Linked DNA regions of Rheinheimera salexigens. The protein of the gene in region 2 interacts with the protein of the main gene of each other region in a pairwise test. Links are inferred from orthologs where the notes say so. Each region holds a gene or a part of one and is shown on either strand. Other genes may lie near its edges. The genes, in order: ftsH and hflK.

Region 1 (3,292 bases), 100 kb from region 2 along the record:
GCAGCGTTTAAATTAGAACAGATCCAACAGCAAGATAAAGTGTTTAAACCCGGCATGACGGTAGTTGATTTAGGATCAGCACCCGGCAGTTGGTCGCAATACAGTACGGGCGTGGTGGGTGAGAAAGGCACTGTGATAGCCTGTGATATTTTACCGATGGACCCTATTAATGGTGTGCACTTTTTACAAGGTGACTTTCGGGAAGAAGCAGTGTTAAATGCCTTACTGAGCCGAATCGATGGTAAGAACGTAGATGTTGTATTGTCGGATATGGCGCCGAATATGAGTGGTAATGATACTACTGATCAGGCACGATCCATGTACTTGATCGAATTAGCACTCGATATGTGTAACAACGTATTGAAGCAAAATGGTAGTTTTGTGGTCAAAGTGTTTCAAGGTGATGGCTTCGAGCAATTTGTTAAAGATGTGCGCGCAGCCTTTACTACAGTAAAAATACGTAAGCCAGATTCTTCGCGTGCACGATCACGTGAGACATATATCGTGGCGACCGGCTTCAAAATTTAGTAAAGTAGTCGGGAATTTATAAATTTTGGTAATAAAGAGGTTATAACCTTGAGTGACATGGCAAAGAATCTAATTGTCTGGTTGGTGATCGCTGTCGTATTAATGTCAGTATTCAACAGCTTTGGGCCTAATGAAAACAGCGAGCGGCAAACCAACTACACTCAGTTTATCAAAGAGGTAAACCAGGGGCAGATCCGTGAAGTGAAAGTTGAACGCACGGGTGTGATTACCGGTGTAAAGCGCAGCGGTGAACGTTTTGAAACCGTAATTCCTACTGGTTATGACGATAAACTGTTAGATGATCTGATTAAAAATGATGTCAGTACCCTTGGTGCTAAACCTGAAGAAAGTAGCTGGTTAGCCACTATCTTTATTTCTTGGTTCCCAATGTTATTGTTAATTGGTGTCTGGATTTTCTTTATGCGTCAAATGCAAGGCGGCGGCGGTAAAGGGGCAATGTCGTTTGGTAAAAGTAAAGCGCGCTTAATGGGCGAAGACCAAATTAAAACCACTTTTGCCGATGTTGCGGGTTGTGATGAAGCTAAAGAAGAAGTCTCTGAATTAGTCGATTACTTAAAAGATCCTTCACGGTTCCAGAAATTAGGTGGCCGTATTCCGAAAGGTATTTTGTTAATCGGTCCTCCAGGTACGGGTAAAACCTTATTAGCTAAAGCCATTGCGGGTGAAGCAAAAGTACCTTTCTTCACTATTTCTGGTTCAGACTTTGTTGAAATGTTCGTTGGTGTCGGTGCGTCACGTGTCCGAGATATGTTTGAACAAGCGAAAAAAGCCTCGCCTTGTATTATCTTCATCGATGAGATTGATGCGGTTGGTCGCCAGCGTGGTGCCGGTTTAGGTGGTGGTCACGACGAGCGTGAGCAAACATTAAACCAAATGCTAGTAGAAATGGATGGTTTTGATGGTAATGAAGGTATCATTATCATTGCTGCAACTAACCGTCCTGATGTATTAGACCCAGCATTATTACGTCCAGGCCGCTTTGACCGTCAAGTTGTGGTTGGCTTACCGGATGTTAAAGGCCGTGAGCAAATTTTAAAAGTTCATATGCGTAAAGTACCATTAGGCGAAGGCGTTGAGCCATCAGTTATTGCCCGTGGTACACCTGGTTTCTCAGGTGCTGATTTAGCAAACTTAGTTAACGAAGCCGCCTTATTTGCTGCCCGCACCGATAAACGCGTGGTATCAATGGATGAGTTTGAGAAAGCCAAAGATAAAATCATGATGGGCTCAGAACGTCGCTCTATGGTGATGACTGAAAAAGAAAAAGAAATGACGGCTTATCATGAAGCAGGTCACGCCATTGTTGGCCGCTTAGTACCTGATCATGACCCTGTGTATAAAGTGAGTATTATCCCACGTGGTCGCGCTTTAGGTGTCACTATGTATTTACCAGAGCGGGATCGGGTATCACATAGTAAACGTCATTTAGAAAGCATGATTAGTTCGTTATTTGGTGGTCGTATTGCTGAAGAAGTGATCTATGGTTTTGAGTATGTAACCACAGGTGCCTCTAACGATATTGAACGCGCTACTGATTTAGCCCGTAAAATGGTGACGCAATGGGGCTTTTCAGAAAAGCTAGGTCCACTGTTATATGCAGAAGAAGAAGGCGAAGTGTTTTTAGGCCGCTCTGTATCTAAAAATAAACATATGTCAGAAGAAACGGTTAAAGCTATCGACGCTGAAATTCGTGAGTTTATTGATCGTAACTATATACGTGCTAAAACATTAATTGAAGAAAACATGGATGTGTTACATACCATGAAAGATGCATTAATGAAGTATGAAACGATTGATGCTAAACAAATTGATGACCTAATGGCCAGACGCGAAGTACGTCAACCAGAAAACTGGGAGCCAAGAGCTAAGCCAACTGATGACGATAGCGACGATACTAGCAGTGACACTACCACTGATAGCAGTAGCGATAATGTTTCAGCTAGCGATAAGCCTTCTGAAGGTAACTTGCACTAAGCCTGCAAGCGTAGAATAAACTAAGCCCCGCGTTCCGGGGCTTTTTTGCTATTACTTTATGTGATTTTTTGCGTGTGCTTTTTGCCGTTAACGTATCGGAGTCGATATGATTTTACAGTTACCTAGACAACGACAGCTCAATTTAGATCGACCTGTGGTTATGGGTATTTTAAATCTTACCCCAGATTCATTTTCAGATGGTGGCAACTACACCAACTTAGATGCGGCGTTGCGCCAAACAGAACAAATGTTAATTGATGGTGCCAGCATTATTGATATTGGTGGCGAGTCCACTCGCCCAGGTGCGGTTGATGTTTCATTAACTGAAGAATTAGCGCGAGTGATACCGGTTATTAAGGCAATACGGCAGCGTTTTGACTGTGTTATTTCAATTGATAGCAGTAAAGCAGTTGTAATGTCAGAAGCGGTTCAGGCAGGGGCTGATATTATTAATGACATTAGAGCCTTACAAGAACCTGGTGCTTTGGAAGTTGCTGTTGCATGCCAAGTGCCTGTATGCCTGATGCATATGCAAGGCGCCCCGCGTACTATGCAACATCAGCCAAGTTATCAAGATGTGGTGCAAGACGTAAAACAGTTTTTGCAGCAACGCGCCGAGCAATGTATCGCGGCTGGCATACTGGCAGAAAATATTATTCTTGACCCCGGTTTCGGTTTTGGTAAAAGTGTCGCACATAATTATCAGTTGTTAACCCAACTAACAGAATTTATCGATATGAACATGCCAGTATTGGCAGGCATGTCACGA
Region 2 (3,264 bases):
TGCGGTAACTGCAGAATATCAGCAATTAAATGTTGGGTTTCTGGCAGTTTATCATTGAAGATATAACGCCATTTATCATCCACTAAGCGTGCGCTATCATCCCAATACTCCAGCATAGCGTCACGCGTGACATCTGGCCAGTAATGATGAGAATGACAAGCAAAGTGTTGCTTGCCTTGATTCGCCTGTAAAAAGCGCTGATAAAAGTGTTGATACATGCTGCCACCCTTTTTTTGCTATAAAAAAGGCCCTTGCGGGCCTTTTAATTCTATTGCTAGTTGTTAGTTTTGCACTTTATCTGATTTCATATATTTAAAGAAATCATTATCTGGCTGAACAACTAAGATATCGTCTTTACTGTTAAAGCTATTACGATAGGCTTCCATACTACGGACAAAAGAAAAGAACTCAGCATTCTTATTGTAAGCATCAGCATACACTCTTGCCGCTAAAGCATCACCTTCACCGCGAACAGTACGCGAGTTACGCTCAGCATCCGCGACCATTACCGTCACCCGAGCGTCAACGTCAGCTCGAATTATTTCAGCTTTTTCACGACCTTTAGAACGATGTTCACGGGCAACAGCATGCCGCTCGGCTTCCATGCGCGCAAAGATAGAGCTACTAACTTCTTGCGGTAAGTTAATTTGCTTAACTCGCACATCAACCACGCCTATACCTAGCTCTTTAGCTGCTTGACCAGCTTGCTGCAATGCCCGTTCCATTAATTGCGTACGCTCACCAGAAACAATTTCTTGAATGGTACGCGCACCAAATTCAGTCCGTAAACCGTTATTGATATATTGCTTTAACAATACTTCAGCTTGAGCTTTGTTACCGCCAGTTGAAAGGAAGTAAGCTCCAAAGTCTTTAATCCGCCATTTGACATAACTATCGACTAATAAGTCTTTCTTCTCAGCTGTAACGAAGCGGTCAGCTGCGTCATCTAGGGTTTGGATCCTTGCATCAAGTTTACGCACCGTTTCAATAAATGGTATTTTTAAGTGTAAACCTGGCTCATACACAACCACTTGTTGTGCATCATCACGCTGGATTTTACCAAATTGGATAACAATACCGCGTTCACCTTCAGGTATAACAAACAGTGCCGAAATCAATATAAATACTGCAACCGCTATTATGGCTATTAATAAGTTTCTCATCATTTACCCCCGACCACTACTGCGTGTTGATGAGCTGCGTAATGGCTCTTTACGATCTTGTGCTGCTTGATTATCAGAGCTACTACGTGGTGGAACTAACGGCATGCCGCCCGATGAATTACTATCACGTGTCGCAGAAGATGATGAGTTGATCATTTTATCAAGTGGCAAATACATAATGTTATTGCCGTTCTTAACATCAACCATTACCTTAGAAGTGTTGCTATACACGTATTCCATCGTTTCGATATACATCCGATCTCGTGTCACTTTTGGTGCTGCCACGTATTCTGGTAATAGTTTTTCAAACCGCGCGACTTCACCTTGAGCCTTTAACACAATTTGCTGTTTATAGGCATCTGCTTCTTGCATGATCCGGTTTACTTGACCACGAGCACGAGGCTCTATTTCAAGTGCATAGGCTTCAGCTTCTTTGATAAAACGTTCTTGGTCTTCTTGAGCCTTAATCGCATCATCAAAAGCGTCTCGCACTTCTTCTGGTGGTCTGGCGTCACGGAAGTTCACATCAACTAAGGCTAAACCTAGTTTATAAGGTTCTATAACCGACTCTAGCTCTTCGCGGGTGTTTTGCCTAACGACTTCACGGCCCCGTGTTAATACGTCATCCATAATAGAATGACCAATAACATAACGTAAGGCAGCATCTGTCGCTTCATGTAAACTGCTATCGGCATCCACTACCGAGAACTTATACTGGCGTGGGTTAAATACCCGATACTGAACTTCAAACGTCACCCGTACTAAGTTTTGATCTTGAGTCAGCATAAAACCATCAGTACGTAATGAACGTACGCTAGTGATATCAACTGGAATTATCTGATCAATAAAAGTGGGGTTCCAATGAATACCCGGATCCACTTCACTATGGTATTGGCCAAAGCGCAATACGATACCGCGCTCTGATTCCTTAACGGTATAAAAACCACTAAGTGCCCAGACAATAGCAGCGACAATCACGATTAATATTAAGGCCGCAAAAGCACCGCCTGAGCCATTATTATTTGACGATTTTCCGCCGCCAAATATTCCGCCAAACTTTTTACCAAAGTTGCGAAACACTTCATCTAAATCTGGTGGGCCCTGGTCACGACCACCTTGTTTCCAAGGATCGTTATTTTTACCATTGTTACCCGGCTCATTCCAAGCCATGCTGTACTCCGTTAAAAGTTACTAGTTAAGGGTTACTCTATCAAATATCTGTAGAGCTGACGACATAGTTTTGTAATTGCCCTTGGCTTTGCTTTAACCAGCGCTGCCAAACTGGGTCAGCAATGCTTAGTCTTAAATGGCAATTACCCTCATCATCAAAATATTCTTCTTGTACACAATGCTGTTCATAACAGCGTGCGCGCCATGCAGACTGCTCTGGTGGCAATGATAATTTAAGATATAAATGGGTTTGCGACAATAGCTGCGTTATAGCTTTGATTAGCAGATCAATGCCTTGGCCAGTATTAGCTGAAACATACACTGCTATGGGCAAATTGTATTCGTTATATTCAATCCGTGGTGCTTGATCCAATAGATCAATTTTATTATACACGGTTAGCTGGACAATTTGATCGGCGCCAATTTCTTCTAATACCGCAGCCACTTGTTGCATATTATCGGTTTTTCGCGGATCTGCCGCATCAACAATATGTAATTGTAAATCTGCTTCACGGGTTTCCTGCAAAGTGGATTTAAATGCGGCGACTAAATTATGCGGCAAATGCCGAATAAAACCGACCGTATCAGCCAGCACTACGCCGCCCACCATGGGTAAGTTTAATTGACGTAACGTAGGGTCAAGCGTCGCAAATAATTGATCAGCGGCATACACTTCAGAGTCTGTCATTCGATTAAATAAACTCGACTTACCTGCGTTGGTGTAACCGACTAACGATATAACCGGTGTCGCCGCTTTTTGTCTTGCTCGACGACTTTGCTCCCGCTGTACTGTTAGCTTTTCTAATTTTGCTTGCAAGGCTTTCACCCGCACTCGCAATAAACGACGATCGGTTTCTAGCTGCGCTTCACCAGGTCCGCGCATACCAATACCGCCCTTTTGCCTATCTAAGCCATCCCAGCCCCGGACTAG

The links.
Region 1: the proteins of hflK (region 2) and ftsH interact in binary tests that used the Escherichia coli proteins (3 or more experiments, as listed by UniProt). The link is inferred for Rheinheimera salexigens from one-to-one orthologs.

What each region holds. Positions count from the first base shown.
Region 1 is NZ_MKEK01000001.1:3,173,716-3,177,007, reverse strand. Bases 95-3,054 are described here. They hold ftsH (ATP-dependent zinc metalloprotease FtsH), read left to right. Parts: upstream 95-585; coding sequence 586-2,523; downstream 2,524-3,054. Other genes in these bases: folP (dihydropteroate synthase), read left to right, coding at 2,630-3,054; rlmE (23S rRNA (uridine(2552)-2'-O)-methyltransferase RlmE), read left to right, coding at 95-528. Also shown: more of rlmE, read left to right, coding at 1-94; more of folP, read left to right, coding at 3,055-3,292. UniProt on the Escherichia coli protein: Acts as a processive, ATP-dependent zinc metallopeptidase for both cytoplasmic and membrane proteins. Plays a role in the quality control of integral membrane proteins.
Region 2 is NZ_MKEK01000001.1:3,275,490-3,278,753, forward strand. What follows is about bases 251-3,182. They hold hflK (FtsH protease activity modulator HflK), read right to left. Parts: upstream 2,334-3,182; coding sequence 1,167-2,333; downstream 251-1,166. Other genes in these bases: hflC (protease modulator HflC), read right to left, coding at 282-1,163; hflX (ribosome rescue GTPase HflX), read right to left, coding at 2,374-3,182. In the rest of the region: BI198_RS15125 (aminotransferase class V-fold PLP-dependent enzyme), read right to left, coding at 1-218; more of hflX, read right to left, coding at 3,183-3,264.